Desulfosporosinus acidiphilus SJ4: one gene and its partners. The protein of the gene in region 1 interacts with the protein of each later gene in a pairwise test. Links are inferred from orthologs where the notes say so. Each region holds a gene or a part of one and is shown in the gene's direction. Other genes may lie near its edges. The genes, in order: DESACI_RS08800, pknB and hprK.

Evidence for each region.
Region 2: the proteins of DESACI_RS08800 (region 1) and pknB interact in binary tests that used the Bacillus subtilis proteins (3 or more experiments, as listed by UniProt). The link is inferred for Desulfosporosinus acidiphilus SJ4 from one-to-one orthologs.
Region 3: the proteins of DESACI_RS08800 (region 1) and hprK interact in binary tests that used the Bacillus subtilis proteins (3 or more experiments, as listed by UniProt). The link is inferred for Desulfosporosinus acidiphilus SJ4 from one-to-one orthologs.

Annotation. Positions count from the first base shown.
Region 1 is NC_018068.1:1,904,669-1,911,577, forward strand. The notes cover bases 2,745-5,562. They hold DESACI_RS08800 (protein kinase family protein), read left to right. Parts: upstream 2,745-3,696; coding sequence 3,697-4,428; downstream 4,429-5,562. Other genes in these bases: DESACI_RS08790 (hypothetical protein), read right to left, coding at 2,745-2,772; DESACI_RS08805 (lipid II:glycine glycyltransferase FemX), read left to right, coding at 5,071-5,562. In the rest of the region: DESACI_RS08785 (SWIM zinc finger family protein), read left to right, coding at 1-897; more of DESACI_RS08790, read right to left, coding at 2,206-2,744; more of DESACI_RS08805, read left to right, coding at 5,563-6,198; DESACI_RS08810 (NAD(P)/FAD-dependent oxidoreductase), read left to right, coding at 6,634-6,909.
Region 2 is NC_018068.1:3,831,667-3,838,752, reverse strand. The notes cover bases 3,616-6,610. They hold pknB (Stk1 family PASTA domain-containing Ser/Thr kinase), read left to right. Parts: upstream 3,616-4,219; coding sequence 4,220-6,001; downstream 6,002-6,610. Other genes in these bases: rsgA (ribosome small subunit-dependent GTPase A), read left to right, coding at 6,042-6,610; DESACI_RS17560 (peptidoglycan D,D-transpeptidase FtsI family protein), read left to right, coding at 3,616-4,210. Also shown: DESACI_RS17580 (FhaA domain-containing protein), read left to right, coding at 1-318; DESACI_RS17575 (FHA domain-containing protein), read left to right, coding at 370-819; DESACI_RS17570 (Stp1/IreP family PP2C-type Ser/Thr phosphatase), read left to right, coding at 800-1,519; DESACI_RS17565 (FtsW/RodA/SpoVE family cell cycle protein), read left to right, coding at 1,524-2,807; more of DESACI_RS17560, read left to right, coding at 2,804-3,615; more of rsgA, read left to right, coding at 6,611-6,935; rpe (ribulose-phosphate 3-epimerase), read left to right, coding at 6,937-7,086. UniProt on the Bacillus subtilis protein: Protein kinase that is responsible for triggering spore germination in response to muropeptides, signaling bacteria to exit dormancy.
Region 3 is NC_018068.1:1,010,287-1,017,145, forward strand. The notes cover bases 1,786-4,553. They hold hprK (HPr(Ser) kinase/phosphatase), read left to right. Parts: upstream 1,786-2,620; coding sequence 2,621-3,487; downstream 3,488-4,553. Other genes in these bases: ptsP (phosphoenolpyruvate--protein phosphotransferase), read left to right, coding at 1,786-2,516; DESACI_RS04660 (transcription repressor NadR), read right to left, coding at 3,778-4,320; DESACI_RS04665 (MFS transporter), read left to right, coding at 4,493-4,553. Outside these bases: DESACI_RS04640 (zinc-binding dehydrogenase), read left to right, coding at 1-540; DESACI_RS04645 (HPr family phosphocarrier protein), read left to right, coding at 540-809; more of ptsP, read left to right, coding at 819-1,785; more of DESACI_RS04665, read left to right, coding at 4,554-5,842; DESACI_RS04670 (2-hydroxyacid dehydrogenase), read right to left, coding at 5,987-6,859. UniProt on the Bacillus subtilis protein: Catalyzes the ATP- as well as the pyrophosphate-dependent phosphorylation of 'Ser-45' in HPr, a phosphocarrier protein of the phosphoenolpyruvate-dependent sugar phosphotransferase system (PTS).

The DNA of each region.
Region 1 (6,909 bases):
GAAGAAGCATTACATCAACGATACATTGGCTGGACGGATTGGAGAATAGACCTTATAGAATGCTGTTCAGAGCTTGCCGACACTTCGGATTTACGAGGCAAATTGGAAAATTATTTAAGCATAATGCTGGAAAATGCAAAGGGAGATTCATGGGGTGTCAATTATTTAGCCGAGCGGGTTAATCTCATCCGCTATCATCAGGTTGAGAAACATGATGGGCAGAAAAAAGCACAGGAATTTATTGAAAATAACCTGCAATACTCCGACTTCAGGGAAATGGCAATTAAAAGCGCTATGAACAAAAAGGATTATGACTATGTCATAAAGCTTACCCTTGATGGGGAGGACAAGGATAAAAGCCTGCATGGATTGGTAAACCAGTGGAAGAAATACAGGTACGAAGCCTTTAAACTTTCCAGGAAGATTAATGAACAGCGTGGTATGGCAACTGATTTTATTCTGGATGGAAGCTTTGATTATTACGAGGAATTGAAAAACACGTATACCACAAATGAGTGGCCCTCTGTTTACCCCAAGATCATTTTTTTATTGGAAAACCAGAAGAAGACTTATCTGGATGTCTACCCCCGTATTCTAATAGAAGAAGGGGAAAAACAAAAATTACTTGAGTTCGTTCAAGGAAGTCCCTTATCGGTCGAGATTTATTACAGGCATCTTGTTCCTGAATTCAAGGAAGAGGTTTACCTGCTTTTTCTGCAAAATATTGAGCAGAGCGCTGCAAGAGCAGGTAATAGGAAAGATTATCAGAGGGTATGTGCTATTATTCGTAATCTTAAAAAAGCTGGTGGGAAAGAACGGGCAGCGGAAATCATTCAGAAACTTTATAACAAATATGCAAATAGACCGGCATTTAGGGATGAGTTATCTAGAATATAAATGGGTATACAGAGGCAATGAGCTGAGCTGATACGGCTCGCTCGTTTCCTGATGTAAGTGGAGAACCGTAATATCAAATTATATGGAGTGAAAGTAAAGTGGATTTAGAAGAAAAATATCGAAACTATAGAAAAAGGCAAGTTGGACTACACATGGCAATTTTGAAGGGGTTTGTAAGCGCAAAATGGTTTACGGATGAGTTCTCCGGTGGGTGCTAACATAGCAACAATAGAGAACTCGGAGGAAACATCGATACCAACTACGAAATCGTTAAGAAACTGAGACAAACTAACACAACCCTTCAAACAGATGGATCAGAGCATCCACTAGAAAGAATGTCAAACAATCTTGCAGTTGAAACAGGTAATACTAAAGTAGTGACCCAACCAGCTAAACATCGAATCATTCTTGTGGAGTGACACGCTATATCACGGATAAGACCTCAAAAGAGGGATCCAAAGTGGGACGCACATCTATCTCTCTGACAAAAGTGATTATAGCACGATATTTAGTGATAGATATCATAGAGTGTCAACTAATTCATCTGAACAATGAGGAATAGGTTGTCAAAGAACGTTCGGGTAGGTTTTGAAGACCTGAACCCTATATTTATCTTACAAGAAGTGGTGAAAACCAGTCCTTGATCCTGATAATCTACTCCTGGGACTGATTTTTATCTTTGCTGCAAGATTCTCCATAAACGTAAGGCAATAGCAACTTCCTGGGTATTGGTAAAATACGCTTGGATTTTTTTGTCTTTGAGGATTTAAAAATTAATCCTTCCGCATTTGTTCTCGAAACAGCCTCTTTTATCGAGATGGTGTAGTTCTTTAAATTAACATTTTCCCATAGTCCGTCCCGTACCGATAGCTAATAAAAAAGCAGCTCTCCATTTGGGGCCAATTTTTGGAGAGCCTAAGATGTCTATGAATTTGTTCATTTCATTAACAGTTAATGCCTTTGCTTCTTTATCATCAAGTTTCGGTAACGTAACACCTTCGCAAGGATTCCAACTCAGGAGATGAGTGCTTTTCGCCTTTTTCAGGCATGAACGAACAATTTGATGATTCCTCCGAACGGGGGCCGGGGCCTTCTTGTCATTAACACAAGCCGTTTAGATTTCGACATAATTAAGGATGACTCCGTTTTGTTTCCTAGCATAACATGGAACAAAACAGATAGGGATTGCCTTCTAAACTTGTAAGGTCCCTGTGATAATTACTAGGTTTTATTACAAAATACCATAATTAGGTTGGTAATTTTAAAAAGACCTCCCATTAATCGAAGGCCTTTAATCTATTCCTGATTTTATTGTAAATAAGTAGGGCAGGAACTTTCTGCACTGCTATCATTATAAGGCATAACTGTCAACGACTCTGCTTTTGCGTTATTTGCAATGACTCTTCTTTCGTTGAATAGTGATTTATCCCCAAATATCACTATAGCCCAAGAAGCAATAAATCCCGTAACCGCATTTGTTAAAGAATAGGATAAGGTGCTATTACTGTCTTTGGGCGAAACTTTATTTTTTGCAAAGCCACTTAAGAGCGCATTAGTGATACTGCCTGCAATCGAACCTAAAACAATACCCTTTAAGGGCCATTTATTTAAACCAGCCTTTGTAAAGCTCCATACCATAAATATACCATTCACCGCATTTAAACCAAAAGTCATCCAAGCTCCTAACATTTGACCACTCCATTGTTTAGCCTGCCTTCGACTACTCACCCAAACGCCTGCAGCAGTTGTCCAATAAGGACGTTTAGAAATATTCAGTTTATAAGATGTGTAATCAAAGATTGATTGAACGATAAAAGCTAACCCTCCCGCAAGGATGCCTAACAACATTCGATCTTTAGTTTTTGGAATGTTCATAAGAAAAACCTCCTTTTTAAACTTATTACAATTCGATTTTTAGCACAAATTAATTTAAATTAGTGTTCTCAAAAATATTTTATTTCTTCATGTAACATTTTCCATGCGGTCAAAAACAAAATGCCATATATCCCCTCAGAATGGAAGTCCTAGCCCAGCGGCATAGTAGTTAAGCTTTGTTGACAAATTAATATGTCTAACATATAATGTAAAAAAATTGGATCAATATAAAGATTTATAGCTTTACTAATAGAGCAGGCGATACACTTCGATAAAGTGTGTGGGGCTGGGCCGGCGGAAGAACTGGCAGCAGGATAAAATACCTGTGGGACTATAATTCTAATATAATTAGAATCCCACAGGTATTTTCGTTAAATGGGGGTAGCATCTGTGAATATGCTGTGTTTTAGCATTATACATAAAAATAAATTTTTTTGTTTAATATTTCTCTTACTATTTTCGTTGATGTCTGTGTATATGCCTCATAGCTTAGTTGAGAACTCAGAGCAACATATTTATGAAACAACGTTTAATTTTATTATAAATAATAACAAACCAATTATAAATTTGAGAAATTTACATGAGAAATTAAAGTCATTTATTAGCAAGCTATTTAGAATGACACTAATACTATTGAATAGGGGCGTTTTAGCAGCTATTCTCATAAATATGTTCATTATGCGACTAGGACGCTTTTCTAAAGAGTCTATTCATCATGCATTCCTTTTCCTCTGTTTCAAGATCAAAAAATAGAGGACATTACCCGGATCCGAATCATGGAGGCGGGCATTATAAAAGGCCGCATGGCTCGGGAGGAATACTAGGTAAAATATTTGAGGCCTTGACAGGTTCGAGAAGGCATTCACTGTCTGGTTCAAATCGCTACGACAGGTATTCTTCGAGTCATCATCATCGTAAGAGTTCATGGTCTTAAACCTATTTAGACGGGACAAATTATTTAATCCGTATGAGCAAATAGCTGATTATACCATCGAGAAAACGATAGGAGAGGGCCGGTTTGGTATCTGCTATCAGGTTTCTCAGGATCAGAAATCGTATATTCTCAAGCAACTAAAAAGGGGAATGCTCAAGAAAGCCGGAGTAAAGGCTCGGTTTGAGGAGGAAATTCTTAGGAGCTTACATCATGAGAGCGTTCCTCGGTTTATTAAAAAGATTGAATGTAAGGACTTCTATGGCTACGTACTTGAATTTAAGGCAGGTAAAACGTTCGAAGATATAATTTATCTTGACAAACACGTGTTTGAAAGAGCGGAGATCTATAAAGTAGGACGCCAACTTGTCGAAATTTTAAAGTACTTGCATTCAAAGAGTATAGTCCATAGAGACATAAGGGTGCCAAATACATTGTATGATGGTCAAAAGGTTAACCTTGTTGATTTTGGGCTTGCTCGTTGGATTAATAACGAGAAATACAGGGCAGATATGGATTTCGCATTTTTGGGAGACTTTCTTCTGCACCTGTATTACTCTTCTTTTGAACTCAAAGGCTTCAAGAAGCGCCCTTGGTATAACGAATTGCTGTTGCAGCCAAAGGAACTGTTACTTTTAAAAAGGCTAATGGGTGTTGATCAACGGTATACAAGTATCTTTGACGTTGAACAAGATTTTCACGAGACGTTTGAAGCTAATAAATAAAGAGGTGTAGTGCAACGGTGGATTAAGAAGAGAGAGTGGGCTTGGGAAAAATCTGATCGTTGCAGCACTTGGCGGAAACAACCTAAACTAATCCTTCGTGATTTCTTGGGTCCAAGATTTCAATATCTCCATTTAAATCTCATGAAAGTTTTGAAGTTAAATATATTGACTTAGCATACTTACACGTTTGGAGATTATATTCAGGAAATTGTGATAAGAACTTAAAAAAGAAATCGTTCATAAGGAAAACTTAAGAAATTAATAAGAAATTATTTAAAAAAGGCCTATCCCTCTTCGGTAGAATGAAGTTACCGAACGGATGGGCTTATTTTGATTTTTCTCATCGCTTAGTTGAGCCGGACACATCGGGGTATGCGAGAATTTTTGCCTTTTTGTATGAAACCAGTCGAAGCTTCTAAATGAAAAATACAGACTTTAGGAGTCTAAACATCATAATTGTGGTAAAATAGTTAATACGGTTATTTTAGCCCTTTTTTATAGCCGAATTTATAACTAAAAAAATATAAAGCCTTTTTACGACGGGTAAATTGCATAATACTTTATTTTAGCCTTTTGATACAGTCATAGATAAAGATGTATAACCCTTGGCTTTGTGTTTTTATAATGGAGTGTAATTTTTTGATGTTGAAAGTTGACAAAATAAGTGTAGAAACCTATTATTCGTTTATTTCTCAAGCCGATTTAGGCAATTTTATGCAGTATCCTTCTTGGGCTAAGGTCAAAACCGAGTGGACCAGCGATTTATTGGGGTGGTTCACCTCGGACAACAAATTGGCAGGATGTGGTTTGGTTTTATACCGGAAAATGCCATACCTTAACCGGTACCTGGCTTATTGTCCCCGCGGCCCGATTATTGATTGGCAGAGCCCTAACCTCAAGGAATGGTTTGAACCTTTTTTTGCCTATTTGAAAAGCAAGCATGTTTTCAGTGTTAAAATCGACCCTCCTGTGGTACAGGCAAAATGGTATACTCCCACAATTAAAAAATTTTTAGAGCAAGCTCGCGAACAGGGCAGCTCTGGTAAAATTTTGCGTGATTTGCCACCTGACGAGGACCACCCAACTGCCAAACAGGTCCAACAACAATTACGGCAACTCGGTTGGCAGAAGCAGAGAGGGGATACGGGTTTCGCCGCGTCTCAACCCGAATATGTTTACCGCCTGCCCTTAAAGGGACGCAGCTTGGATGAGGTCTTCGCCTGTTTTCATACCAACTGGAGGCGCAACGTTAAAAAGGCTGATCGTTTAGGTGTCAAGGTCCGAATCGGGACAGAACAGGATTTGCCGGCTTTTTATGAGTTGCTGAAGGTAACATCAGAACGGGATCAATTCAGGGTGCGCAGTTTCTCCTACTTTTCTAATATGTACCAGTCATTAAAGGCCGAAGCAGCAGATCGGATTACTCTTTATCTGGCGGAAGACGAAGAGGAATTATTGGCTGCTACCTTAGCCGTGCATTCCAACTTTCACTCATGGTATCTTTACGGGGCAAGCAGCAATGTAAAACGGGAAAAGGCCCCTAATCATGCAATCCAGTGGCGTATGATTCAAAATGCCTATCAGCTTAATTCCCACACCTATGATTTTAGAGGCATCAGCCCCACCCTGGATGAATCTGACCACCTTTTTGGGTTGTTGCGATTTAAATTGGGCTTTGGAGGCGAGGCCTGTGAAATGATTGGTGCTTGGGACTATCCTCTGCAGCCTTTATTACACCGGGCTTTTCAGCTATATTTAAAGCGGCGATAGGGTAGTGTACTAAATTGGGTTTGAACGAAAAATTGGACAAGTTTATTAGTTTCGTTGGTACACTTTTGCTTATATTCTTGCTCTATTACCGTATCCGTTATTTGCATTTCAGAAATATGTAGTTACCTATAGTTAACTATGCTTGTATTTATCTATGCTTGGTTTATTTATTTCAATAGACGTTATTCAATTTGGACGAAGGTTATATGATAAATTCAGCGAAAAACAGGCTCAGCGGTAACTTCGTTGGGTCTATTTCTTTGTCTGTGCGATATTAACCCGCAATAGGCTCGTCTATGCGGGTTGTTTTCCAGCTCTGTACGCGGAATATGCTAAGGGAACTATCAGCGCAAAATTAATATTATTATTTTTACACTTAATTCAAATAATATAGAGGAAATTTAGATAAATAGTATGAATAAGGAGTTGAGTACTTTGGTTTATGACTTAATTATTATCGGTGCAGGTCCTGCAGGCATAAGCGCCTCGATTTATGCTGTTAGTAGAGGAGTAAAAACATTAATCTTGGAAAAAAGGCAAGTAGGTGGAGTTATCCGACAAGTCTCAAACGTTACTCATTATTCTGGGATTATAGAAAATGAAACGGGTAAGACTTTTGCGACTAAAATATATAACCAAGCTTTAGACGCGGGAGTAGTTATTAAATTTGAGGAAGTAACTGCCGTAAATCTAGAAGCAGAGATCAAGGAG
Region 2 (7,086 bases), 1.9 Mb from region 1 along the record:
GACAGTCCAGGAAGGATTTCCGATTATTTTCTCGAAATTATTGAGGGACCGGATAAAGGTCAATCGTTTAAATTAGGGGATCATGATGTGTTTATTGGCCGTCATGGGCAATGTGACATTGTGCTCCATGATCCCGAGGTTTCCAGGCGGCATTTAAAGATCACGCCAGGGCAGAACGGATGGTGGCTCGATGATTTGGGGAGCACCAATGGTTCTTTTGTCAATGGGCAAAGAATTACACATCAGACGGTGGCTCCAGGCGATCGAATTCAGATGGGGTTAAGCCTTCTCGTTATTCAAAAAGTACCTCTGCCGTAATTTTGGAGAGTTGTTATTGATTACTCTCTGATGTTGGATTGGGAGGGTTTTATGCAAATTGTTACAGTGATCGGCCGGCTTATTTTTGTAGCCTTAATTTATCTGTTTATCTTTAGAGTTTTTACAGCCCTTTTGGCAGATCTTCAGCTTAAAGGGATGTTTCAACGCTCAAGTCAAGAATTTGGACGCATAGAGGTTTTAACAGGGACAGATACTCTTCCCCGAGGCCGGGTATTTAAGGTGGATGGGAAAGGTCTGCGCTTAGGACGGGGTAAAAATAATGATATTGTATTACCAGATCATTTTGCTTCTATAGACCATGCTGTTTTCCGCTGCCAAAAAGGGCAGACTTATGTCGAAGATCTTGGGAGTACAAACGGTACATGGGTTAATGGCGAGCAAATTCATTCTCCGGTTCAATTGGTTGCCGGAGATTATGTGAAAATTGGAAGTATCACATTCCAATACTCGAGGTGGCAAAATGAGAGTGCTAAGCTTTAGTGAAAAAGGGTGTATCAGAAAAAATAACGAGGATTCCTTCTTAGTTCTGTCAGATCACGGGATTTTTGCTGTGGCTGATGGTATGGGAGGGCATCGGTCCGGAGAAATAGCCTCAGCCACGGCCTTGCGCGAATTAGAGAAACTGGCCCCCCGGCTGAAAGGACTGACTGATCAGGATTTAGAAGGATGGCTTGTTGAATCTTTTGCTCAGGCAAATAGGGTTGTCTATGAATCGTCGACTACGGAGCCTGAAAATGCCGGAATGGGTACTACTCTTACGGCTTTGCTCGTTCGTGAGACAAGTGCCTTAATTGCTCATGCCGGAGACAGCAGGGCATATTTGTGGCGTGGGGAAGAACTAAAGGTTTTAACGAAAGATCATTCATTGGTTGGTGAACTGGTGCGTTTGGGTCAAATCTCCCTGGAGGAAGCGGAGAAGCATCCCCAACGCAATATCTTGATGAGAGCCATTGGCGCGGATCAGCAAATTGAAGTGGATTGTCAAAAAATAGCGCTTCAGTCCGGGGATGTCATTTTATTATGCACAGATGGATTCTCCAATGTGATCAGTGATCAAGAACTGGCGAGTGAATTTTCCCAGCCCGGTACTTGGGAAGAATGCTTAGAAAGGCTGCGCCTGCTCATTTTAGAACGGGGTGCGCCAGATAATTTTACAGCCTTGTGTTGTATTATGGAGTAAGATGATGCTATATTATTTTATTTCACGTATGATCATTATGGGAATTATGTGGCTGGGCATGGTTCTGCTAAAATGGGGAGGGGACGGCAGCCAACTTGTTTGGCAGGCCCTGATCTTCACAGTCATTGTCTTAATGGGGGGCTTTGCAGAAAAGGTTCTTCATTATGAGGGGGACCCTTATGTCCTTCCGGTTGTGCAGGCAATACTGGCCCTAGGACTTGTTTTTCTTGTGCGCATTAGTCCTGTAATAGGTCTGCGCCAATTTTGGTGGGCCAATATCGGACAGTTGATTTTCTATGGTATTTTGTTTGCCGTCAGGGATTACCGGCAGTTGGGTAAGTTTCGTTACTTATGGGGATTGTTGGCCGTAAGCTTGCTGTTTATTACACTTGTCTTTGGCTTTGCAGCAGGCGGTGCAACAAGTTGGCTAAGAATCGGAGGAGTCGGGGTCGAACCTGAAGAATTTGTAAAACTGGCTTTACTGCTTTTCATGGCTACCTATCTGGAAGAAAATGAAGAGTTGCTGCGGGTTGGGACGGTTCAGGTAGGGAAATTTTCGCTGCCTGATTGGCGGACCCTAGGACCGTTTCTGGTTATGGCCGTATTTTCTCTCGGGCTTTTAGGAGCCCAGAAAAGTCTTGGAACAGCCTTGGTGTTTTATGCCCTGTTTGTTCTCATGATCTATGTTGTTACTGAACGAGCTTTGTATTTAGGGATTTCTCTGCCCATTTTTTTATTGGTGGGCAGCTTGGGGTATCTGCTTTTCAGGCATGTCCGCGTCAGGGTGATAGTTTGGCTGAATCCGTGGCAAGATCCCACGGGCATGGGATATCAGATTGCTCAATCCTTGTTTGCCATCAGCGGTGGGAAGATCTTGGGTACGGGATTAGGCAACGGCATAGGGGCTGCGATGGTTCCTGCGTCAAGTACAGACTTCATTTTCTCTGTGATAGCGGAAGAGCTTGGTTTTGCCGGAGCCATGGCCGTTCTTCTTCTCTTTCTCATCGTGGTTATGAGGGCGTTTTCCATTAGTTTAAGAGCCAAAGACCGCTTTGGACAGATTTTAGCGGCGGGAATTGGCATTCTCCTGGGAACCGAGACCTTAATTATTCTTGCCGGCGTGACTAAATTGCTTCCTTTGACAGGTATTCCGCTGCCCTGGGTTAGCTATGGCGGAAGTTCCATACTCGTTCATTTTATCCTATTGGGGGTATTACTGAATATTTCCAATGCTACCGCTGTGGGATCTCAGCGCAATAAGACCAAAGGAAGGGAGTATGCAACATAATGCGAGGGCTTCGTCGCGTAGCATTAGGAATGGCCTTTAGTTTCTTTGTTTTGAGTTTAGGACTTGTTTATTGGCAGGTAGTTCAGGCCGACACTCTCTTGGAAAACCCCGCGAATCGGCGCTTAATTCTTATGGAAAGCCGAGTGACCCGTGGAGGAATTTTTGATCGTAACGGCGAAATAATAGCCAAAACTCAGACAATCGACGGTAAAAGGGTTCGCGTCTATCCCAAAGGAGAAATGTATGAGCCTACTCTTGGATATTCTACTGCCCGGCTTGGCGCAGCGGGACTTGAGGGAAGTTTGGCGAATTGGCTCATGGGAGTCAAAAACGCCACTGCGGCTCAAACAATTCAGCAAATGTTTTCTTTGCCCCGTCAAGGGGATGATGTGGTGCTGACCTTAGATTCCCATTTGCAAAGTGTTGCTTATAATGCTCTCAAAGGGAAAAAAGGCGCAGCGATTGCCATTGATCCTCAAACCGGCGAAGTGCTGGCTTTAGTGAGTCAGCCGGGATATGACCCGACAAATTTAGATGATCATTGGAAAGATATTATTAAGCAAACAGAGGAAAAACCTCTGGATAATCGTGCTTTTTCCCTTTTCCCTCCGGGTTCCATTATGAAGGTAGTGACTTCCGCATCTTTATTTAGGAGCGGTTTAAACACGACAAATCTTTATGAGTGTAAAGGTTCCACAGTTATCAACGGACAAGTTATTCCGGAACAAAACCAGGAGGCTCATGGTTGGGTCAACTATAACATGGCTTTAGCCGATTCTTGTAATACTTATTTTGCGACCTTTGGAGTTCAGGCAGGCGATAAGAGTTTTCTGTCTGCGGCTAAAGGATTTGGTTTTGGACAAAAAATACCATTTGAACTGAATGTTCCTTTGAGCCAGATCACAAATTCACCTAAGGTTCCTGAATCTCTGTCAACGAATCTTCTTGCTGCAAGCTGCTTTGGACAGGGGCAAGTCTTAGTTACTCCTTTTCAGATGGCTTTGGTTACTGCAGGTATTGCTAATCATGGAGTTATCATGACTCCCCACATTGTAGAGCGGGTTCTCGATCCTTCGCAAACAGTGGAATATGAACCAAAGCCTCAGCCTTGGCTGACGGCACTTTCCAAGGACGAAGCGGATAAGATAACAAGTGCAATGGTGACTGCCGTTACCGCTGGAACAGCTTCTCCCGGAGCTTTACCGGGTGTCCAGGTAGCGGCGAAAACGGGTTCGGCGGAACCCGGAGGCAACCAACCTACCCATGCCTGGTATATTGCTTTTGCACCTGCAGAGGCCCCACGCATTGCGGTAGCTGTTTTTGTAGAACATGGCGGAACCGGAGGAGGAGCGGCTGCTCCCATTGCGCGCCAAATTATTCAAGAAGCATTAGCCAGAAAGTAGGTGAGAATCGTGAGTAAAATCTTTGGGGGACGTTATGAAGTTTTGGAACGCATTGGTGCCGGCGGAATGGCCATTGTATATAAAGCCAAAGACCAACTGCTTAATCGTGTCGTAACGATCAAAGTGCTGAGAGAGCAGTTTGCCACGGATGATGACTTTATTCGCCGTTTTCGAAGAGAAGCCCAGGCTGTAGCAAGTCTCTCTCACCCAAATATTGTCTCTGTTTATGATGTGGGTAAAGAAGGGGATACTGAATATATCGTCATGGAGTATGTGGAAGGGCGGAATCTCAAAGAAATTATTCGAGAGTATGCTCCCCTGTCCACAGATCAAACGATTAATCTCGCCCGCCAAATTACCAGTGCTATTCAAAATGCTCATGAACACCATATTATTCATAGGGATATAAAACCTCATAATATTTTAGTGACTGCGGACGGACACGCTAAAGTTACGGATTTTGGCATCGCACGAGCAGTTTCTTCTGCGACAGTGACGCATACTGGGGATATTATCGGCTCTGTTCATTATTTGTCGCCGGAACAGGCCAAGGGTCTGCAGAGTAATGAACAATCGGATATCTATTCGTTAGGCATAATTTTGTACGAATTAGTTACCGGCCGAGTTCCTTATGATGGAGAAACTCCCATCTCTATTGCTCTGAAGCACCTTCAGGAACAGCCAACTCTGCCTAGTAAACTTAATCCGCGGGTTGATAAAGAATTTGAGCGAGTGATTATGAGGGCCATTGCTAAGTCCTCGGAACAAAGGTATGCTTCCGCTAAGGAGCTTTTGGAAGACTTGAACCACATTCAGGCCGGTCGTCCGATCAATCATCCGGAGGTATTTCCCGTAGACGATTTGGAAGCCACTATGACTCATCATGGGATGGGGAAAGTCTTGGCTCCTGTCAGTGTTCGTGATGAGGAACCGAAAAGTGATTTAAAACCCACGAAGAAAAAGAAAAAGCGTTGGCCTTTGATTACCGCAATCATCGTCATTTTGCTGCTCTTAACGGGCGGCGGAATAGCGTTGAGAAATTACCTTCTGGTGGGTACTACAAAAGTTCCCAATGTGGTTGGACAAACACTGCCGACAGCAGGGACCTACCTAAAATCAGCAGGATTGGCACTCAACCCGGAAGTTAAGAAAGAGTTCGATGATAAGGTCGAGAACGGTCTCATTATTAGCCAGGATCCTGCAGCAGACACCGTAGTTAAAGTCGGCAGAGAGATCCAGGTGGTTGTGAGTAAAGGCCCGGACACCGGGACATTTCCGGATGTAACAACGAGTCCGATGTCAAAGGCAGATGCTGTAAACATGATCCAAAATGATGGATTTAAAGGGAAAATAACCTTTGCAACCCAGTCAAATCCAACGATCCCTAAAGACTATGTGATCCAGCAAAACCCAGCGCCCTCAGCTACCTGGCCGAAGAGCGGGCCAATTACTTTGACAATTAGCTCCGGCCCTGACAATGGATCTTCCTCTGGAACCATCAACATGCCTAATGTGATCAATAAGTCATCGGCAGATGCTAAAACGATCCTGCAACAGAATAATTTAGTTCCTTTGGTTGAGACTCAAGATTCTACTACGATTCCTGCGGATTTCGTCATTAGTACTTCTCCTAATCCCGGAGAAGCGGTTCAGCAGGGGAGTCAAGTCACAATCGTAGTATCGCGAGGTCCCGGCCCTCTTGCGCTGAATATTAAAAAAGATGTCTCGGCTTTAGTAGCCCAAATCATAAGTGTTATGCCGCGTGACGATAAAGACTATGTTAAACATTAAGCTGTGCTTTAGTGTCAAACGCAATTAGTGAGGAAATTATATGATCGAAGGAGTTCTACTTAAAGGATACGGTGGATTCTATTATGTCTATGCGGAAGACCGAGTATGGGAATGTTCTCTGCGCGGTCGTTTTCGCATTAAAGATCAGGACTTTCTGCCGGGTGATCGGGTGCGTATTTTGCCTGAAGGGAACAATAAGGCAAGAATTGAAGGGGCTGAACCAAGGCTTAATTCCTTAACCCGGCCGTCAATAGCCAATGTTGACCAAGCCCTTCTTGTTTTTGCTCTGACTTCGCCTAAACCCGACCTGAATCTTCTGGACCGCTTATTAATTCAGGTGACCTGCTCAGAAATCGAACCGCTTATTATTTTCACGAAACTTGATAAGTATTTGACTGAGGCACCGCCTGATGACTCCCTGGCCAAATCCTCAATCCCGGATATATACCGCCGCATCGGATATACGGTTTTTGAGGTATCTAATAAAACAGGGATTGGCATCACTGAGCTGAGGAAGTGTTTAGAAGAGAAGATTAGTGTTTTAGCCGGCCCGTCAGGCGCAGGCAAATCAAGTCTCTTTAATGCTTTATCCGATGGAAAACAATTAAAAACCGGCGAAATTAGTCAGAAGTCTCAGCGGGGGCGTCATACAACCCGTCATGTCGAGTTAATGGTTTGTGCCGGAGGATTAGTGGCGGATACGCCGGGTTTTTCCTCTCTCTTTCTGCCGAAAATGAAGCGGGAGGACTTGGCAACTTACTTTCCCGAATTTGACGAACACCGGAACCATTGCCGGTTTAGCAGCTGCTTACATGATAAAGAACCTGATTGCGCCATTAAAGCTGCTCAAGAAAATGGAGAAATATCCGGCACTCGCTACGACCATTATCGAATTTTTCTACAAGAAGTTATAGCCGCTGAAAGGAGATATTAAGATGATTCAACTTGCCCCGTCTATTTTGTCAGCAGATTTCTCTCGTTTAGGTGATCAGGTACGTCTGGTTGAGGATGCCGGTGCCGAAGTTTTACATATTGATGTCATGGACGGGCATTTTGTTCCGAATCTCACCTTCGGACCTGCGCTG
Region 3 (6,859 bases), 900 kb from region 1 along the record:
GATATGGACGACGCTCCGGCGAAGTTGCGCGCTTTGACCGGTGACACAGGCTTTGATGACGTTTTCGTTTTTACTCCGATTAAACCTGTCGTAGAGCAAGGAGATCAGATCTTAGGCCGTGACGGATGTCTTAACTTTTTTGCCGGTCCGACGGATCCTCAATTCGGAGCACATTTGAACTTGTATAATGTCCATTACGGCTCGACTCATGTCATGGGTACAACCGGCGGGAATACGGATGATCTTTTGGAATCGCTGAAATTGACGGAAGAAAAGAAAATTAATCCTGCCGTAATGGTCACACATGTTGGCGGTTTGGATGCCGTGGCAGAAACAGTTCTGAATCTGCCTAAAATTCCCGGCGGAAAAAAATTAATTTATACTCATATTAATATGGAATTAACGGCCATCGAGGATTTTGCCAAGCTGGGAGTTAATAATACGCATTTTGCCTGCCTGGCGGATATTGTTGCCAATAATAAAGGACTTTGGTGTGCTGAAGCAGAACGTTATTTGCTCGAAAAATGGAGGGATAAATAATGCTGACCCGTGAGTTGGTGATAAATAACAAATCAGGGCTTCACGCTCGTCCGGCATCCCTATGGGTTCAAACTGCAAGTCGTTTCCGCAGTAAAATTAAAATTAAGCACGGAAATTCCGTGGTGGACGGCAAAAGTATTTTAGGAATTCTTTCCTTAGGTCTGTCCACGGGCAGCGTTTTTGAGCTTTCTGCTGAGGGCGAGGATGAAGCAGAAGCTGTTGCCGCTCTGGAAAAATTAATGAGTGATCTTGAAACTCAAGATAAGTAGGTTGATCGTATGGAAAATAATATTTGGCACGGACTTGGGGTCTCGGCGGGACGTGCCGCCGGACCAATCTGGTATATGAAGGAATTCCATACAGATGCTGCAGGGGAAATTTCCGGGGTGCGTTCGGCGGACGAGGAAATGGCCCGGTTGCAGCAAGCCGTAACCCGGACCGAAAAGAATTTAACCGCTCTGGAAGAGAAAGTAAAGGCTGAACAAGGCGAGGAAGTAGCTCAAATATTCGTGGCCCACAAACTCTTACTCAGCGATCCTTCGTTTGTTGGCGAAGCTTATCAACGCTTAGAAAAAGGGCAGTTAAGCGCGGAACAGGCTCTTCAGGAAGTAGCGGCCGAAGCAGTGCAGATGCTGCGCAGTCTTGATGACCCCTATTTTCAAGAGCGCGCAGTCGATGTCCAGGATGTTTTAGGCCAACTATTAAAGAGCCTTCAGAATGTACAAGAGGATGCGGCCGATCTCTTCCCCCCAACGGGAAATTATGTGGTTTTGGCGGATGAGTTGACCCCAGCCCAAACCATTGCTTTACCTAAAGACAGAGTTCTGGGTTTTATCGTGCGCCAGGGTGGGAAAACTTCTCATGCAGCAATTTTGGCCCGCACCTATGGTATTCCGGCTCTCGTCGGCATGGCGGAAGGCTGGGATGCCTTAACCCAGCAGAAATGGCTTGAATTGGACGGTGACGAAGGCTGGGCTCGGCCATCTGCCGAGAATCAGGTTGCTTTTGCCAATAACGGCGAAGGGAACGACGATATTTCTGGCGAAAGTCCCTTGCTTAGGGGAATGATTTTTGCAGCGAATATCGGCAGCCCCGGTGACTTGCCTCTTGTCGAGAAGTTTAAGGCTCAGGGGATCGGATTATATCGAACAGAATTTTTGTTTATGGGAGAAGAACTTCCCAGTGAAGAAGAGCAGCTGGAAGCCTATCGTCAAGTCGTTGCTGCCTGTTCACCCCATTTGACGGTCATTAGGACCCTAGACATCGGGGGAGATAAAAAAGCCCCGGCTTTGCATCTTCCCCAAGAGAAAAACCCCTTTCTCGGCGTTCGTGCCCTGCGGCTTACTTTACGGCGTCCTGAACTTTTTCGGCAGCAGCTGCGGGCCATTTGGCGAGCCTCTGCAGCAGGACCAACGGCGATTATGTTTCCCATGATTGCAACGATAGAGGAACTTGAAAGAGCCAAGGAAAACCTTTGGGCAGCGCGAGAGGAAGTTTTGCAGGCAGGTTATGAGATCGGAGAGCTTCAGGTCGGGATGATGATTGAAATTCCTTCGGCAGCCTGGCTGGCGGACAAATTCGCTCCTAAGGTTGATTTTTTCTCAATCGGCACCAACGACTTGACTCAGTATATGTTGGCTGTAGACAGGGAAAACCCTGAACTGGCTGAGCTCAATCAGCCTTATCATCCCTCAGTTTTGGCTATGATCGCCCGAGTCAGTCAGGCTGCCCTGCAAAACGGGATTTGGACAGGGATTTGCGGTGAAGCCGGAGGAGACCCGCTTCTAGCGCCTTTCTTCAAAGCAGTCGGTATCAAAGAGTTAAGTATGGCACCGGGGTCTTTAGCTAAAGTTCGAACCGCCTTAGCAAAGCTGGAGCAGTCAAAGGAAGAACAAGAAAGATTGGTAAGTTCTGTTCTGGATTGCGCATCTACTGCTGAAGTTGTAAATACCCTTCAAGCCTATAAGGCAATCTGATAAATAACGGAATAGCAGGGAACTGAGACTACTCATGCTTAGAGAAGTGGTGTTCCACGATTGGATGAACTTGGAATATTTGCGAACTCGGGAGGAGAATCAAACTGGTAACGGTTAGACAATTAGTGGAGGAATTTGAGTTTAGAGTCATAGCAGGCAAAAGGGGTCTGGAGAAGGAAATTACTGACTACAGTCTTAAACGACCCAGCGCCGAACTGGTGGGTTATCTAACCTATTTGACTCCCCAGAGGATTCAGATTTATGGACGCACTGAATTGGGCTTGTTTGAAGAGCTTTCTCCTCACCTGCGTTATGATAATTTGGCCAAGGTTATGATTGGGGAAGTACCCTGCCTCATTGTTACAAGAGGGCTGCCGATTCCCCCGGAATTTATCCAGTTAGCGGAGGAAAGAGATATACCGCTGTTGGCCAGTGATCGCTCCACCACGCAGCTTTATTATTTGCTGATTCGCTTTCTCGCTAATCGCTTGGCGCCTTCAACTCTGGTTCATGGGGTTCTGGTGGATGTTTTTGGCGTGGGGGTTTTGATTACCGGAGACAGCGGCATTGGGAAAAGTGAAACTGCCTTGGAGTTAATTCGCGGCGGGCATTTATTAGTGGCTGATGATGCCGTTGAAGTGCAGCGGGTTGATGAGGAAAATTTGCATGGCAGAGCACCGCAATCCATTCGCCATCTTCTCGAAGTAAGGGGCCTTGGCATTTTAGATGTCACGAAACTCTTTGGGGCAGGGTCTGTTCGTGAAGAAAAGGAAATCAATCTTCTCGTGGAATTAGAAGAATGGGAAGAAGGGAAGTATTATGACCGCTTGGGTCTTGATCCTCCTCAAACCTCAACAATTTTAGGTATCCCTGTCCCCAAAGTGACAATTCCGGTTCGCCCAGGCCGTCATCTCGCCTCCATCATCGAGGTAGCGGTTATGCAGAACCGCCTGAGAAGCAGGCGGAAATGAGAGGATTGGCTCAACCCAGCCAGTTGCCTGCGACTGAGGCTCGCCCGCTAAGTATTCAAGTGATATTCAAATTACACTGGGGGAGTTTACTTTAAGAGGCAAAGTGACTACAAAAGCCCGATAAAAATGAATTAGGCAAACTATTTGTTAAGTTTCCTAGCGATAATATTGGTTTAAACAATTAACGCCTATTATAAACGTATCATGATGATATGTTTATAACAGGCGTTTTTTGTGTTATCAGCCCCCTATGCCGCTTAGCGGCGGCATCGCTGATGAAAGCACATGTCTTATTCTTTAATATCAACTAGAAATCCTTCTTGCTTCAGAGCTTCATAAACTTGTTTCAATACTTCCTCTGACGGAGCCTCGATGGTATGAAGATGCAGGCCGCCGGTTAACGAAGATAGTAAGTAAGCATTGTTCTCGGACATTTGGACCAAGAATTTTTTAACATCCAAGCGGCTTCTTAGTTGGAGGGGACGAAAAATATTGCCATATACGGAATGCTCTACGCCGACATCGAGTACACTAACGCCATGATCCACTAAGATGTTCAATTCTTTCTCAGTGTCTGAGGGTGAATGACGGCTGTATATAATTCTTTGCAGACCCTTGGGGCCAAAATCTGAAGAATATAGATAACCGTGAGGAGTAGCAATCACCGGTTCCTCTGAGGCCCGGAGAAGGGCTATATCTTGAACAATAACCTGGCGGCTGACCCCTGTAAGTTTTGCTAGGGCGGCTGCTTTGATGGGTTCTTTGCTGTTTTTTAATAGTTTTAACAAGTGATCTCGGCGTTCTTGACCGGATAAACCCTCTTTTTGGCTCATTTAATCACCTACTTCTATCTGATTTTAATACGAGGTCTGAGAAGTTGTCAAATGGTGTCTTGACACGTGACAAGATGATATGGTAAAACAAAATAAATATAAATTTAGCAGTTTGCTTTAATAAGGGTGCAGTATATGCAGTCCCGAATTTTATGGAGGAAGAGGAAGTAGTATGAAAATTAGTGAACGGCTGGAACAGTTGCCGGTTTCAAGGTTTCATTATGTTCTACTTATTACAGCGGGTTTAGGATGGATGTTTGATTCCATGGACACTGGAATTGTATCGTTTATTCTTCCGGTATTGATGAAAGATTGGCATTTGAGCCCGGAACAAATAGGAAACATTGGGAGCATCGGACTCCTTGGCATGGCCATCGGGGCAGTTATTTCCGGGACTATTGCAGATAGGATAGGACGCAAGAAGGTGTTTGCCTTTACTTTGCTGACTTATAGTATTGCCACAGGATTATGTGGACTTTCTTGGAATTTAACCTCTTTGCTGGTTTTCCGGTTCATCGTCGGTTTTGGACTTGGCGGGCAGCTGCCAGTTGCGGTTACGTTAGTCAGTGAATTTTCACCGGTTAAACACCGGGGTAAGTTTCTTGTCTTACTGGAGAGTTTTTGGGCTTTTGGCTGGCTGCTGGCTTCGGTAATTTCTTACCTGATCATTCCCAAGTTCGGTTGGCCAATTGCTTTCTTTATCGGCTTTCTCCCCGCTTTATATGTGCTATACCTGTGGCGGTCAATCCCAGAATCGCCCCGCTACCTTTTAAGCAAAGGACGAATTCAGGAAGCTGAAGCTATTGTGCTTAAAATAGAACGGGAATGCAATGTTACTTCAAGTAAGAAATTATCACCCGGTACAGATGCTCAGCAGATGAAGGAATCGGTGACTCAGGCTGATCAAGCGAAGTTTGCGGAATTGTTTTCTGCCGGACTCTTTAGGCGAACGGTTTTTCTTTGGCTTTTATGGTTTGGAATCGTCTTTTCTTACTATGGAATTTTCACATGGCTGCCCTCACTGTTAGCCCTTAAAGGTTTTTCTCTGACAAAGAGCTTTAGCTACGTTATGATTATGACTCTTGCCCAGATTCCCGGCTATTTTAGTGCCGCCTATTTGGTGGACAAAATCGGACGCAAAACAACTCTTGCCCTCTATGTTATGGGAACGGCTATTACTGCTTACTTTTTTGGACAGGGAACAACAGCTGCGGTCATTCTTACCATGGGTTCTCTAATGTCCTTCTTTAATCTAGGGGCCTGGGGAATTATTTACACCTATACCCCTGAACTATATCCAACACGGACAAGAGCTACTGGCTCAGGCTGGGCGGCAGGTTTCGGACGAATAGGGGGCATTTTGGCTCCTATTGTCGTCGGTGAAATGATTGGGAAGTTTCAAAACGGAGCTCAGGCAGTGTTTATACTTTTTGCCCTTGTTTTAGTGGCCGTAGTTTTGGATGTCGTAATTCTGGGTGAAGAGACCAAAGGACAGTCATTAGAAGAACTTGCCTCCGAATAGATTCCCCAGAATGATCAAGGGTGATCATTGATCAGAGGAGACTGAGCATCGGGTGAGCATGTAACCATAGTAACCATAGGGGACGGTCCTTCTAACACAAAAAGTGTGTTAAAAGGACCGTCCCCGCTGATTAACCCGCTGATATTATTTGTCGAATTTAGACTTGAACACTTCAGGGTTCAGACAGTTGGGAGGTAGTTCACCTTTCATGGCAGTAAGAATGTTGGAGGCGGCTATGGTGCCCATTTTAGTTCGGGTTTCTATAGTAGCGCTGGCGATATGCGGGCAGAGAGTAACATTGTTCAGTTCACTTAACCCTTCAGCTAATTTTGGCTCCCATTCGTAAACATCCAGGCCTGCTCCCCAGATCTCCCCGGTCTGTAACGCTTTGACAAGGGCTAACTCATCAACGACGGGGCCTCGGGAAGTATTAATTAAGATGGCTGTCTTTTTCATTTGTTTGAACTCTTTCTCGCCGATGAGATGAAATGTTTCGGGAAGAAGGGGGGTATGGATCGAAACATAGTCTGAATCTTGGAGAAGTTGATTCAAGCTTACATACTGCCCGCCGGTTTCCTTTTCAAACTGGGGATTGGGTGCTCTGCCGGTGTAGAGTATTTTCATGTCAAAGGCTTTAGCTCTTTTAGCAAAGGATAGACCGATTCTTCCCGGGCCTATGATGCCTACAGTTTTGTTCATAACGTCTTGTCCTAAAAACAGCATCGGTCCCCAGCCTTCATATTTGCCCATTCGAGTGTACTTGTCTGACTCGGCAACTCTTCGGGCAACAGAAAATAATAAAGCCCAAGCCAACTCGGCAGTAGTATCCGTGAGAACTCCTGGTGTGTTGGAGATCATAATTCCCCGTTCGGTAGCCGCAGGAATGTCGATGTTGTTATAGCCAACAGCATAGTTGGCAAAAATCTTAGCCTGGCTGGCTGCCTTGAACACTTCATTATCGATTTGATCTGTCAGCAAACATAAAACGGCGTCCCGTCCTTGAACTTTCTCTAAAAG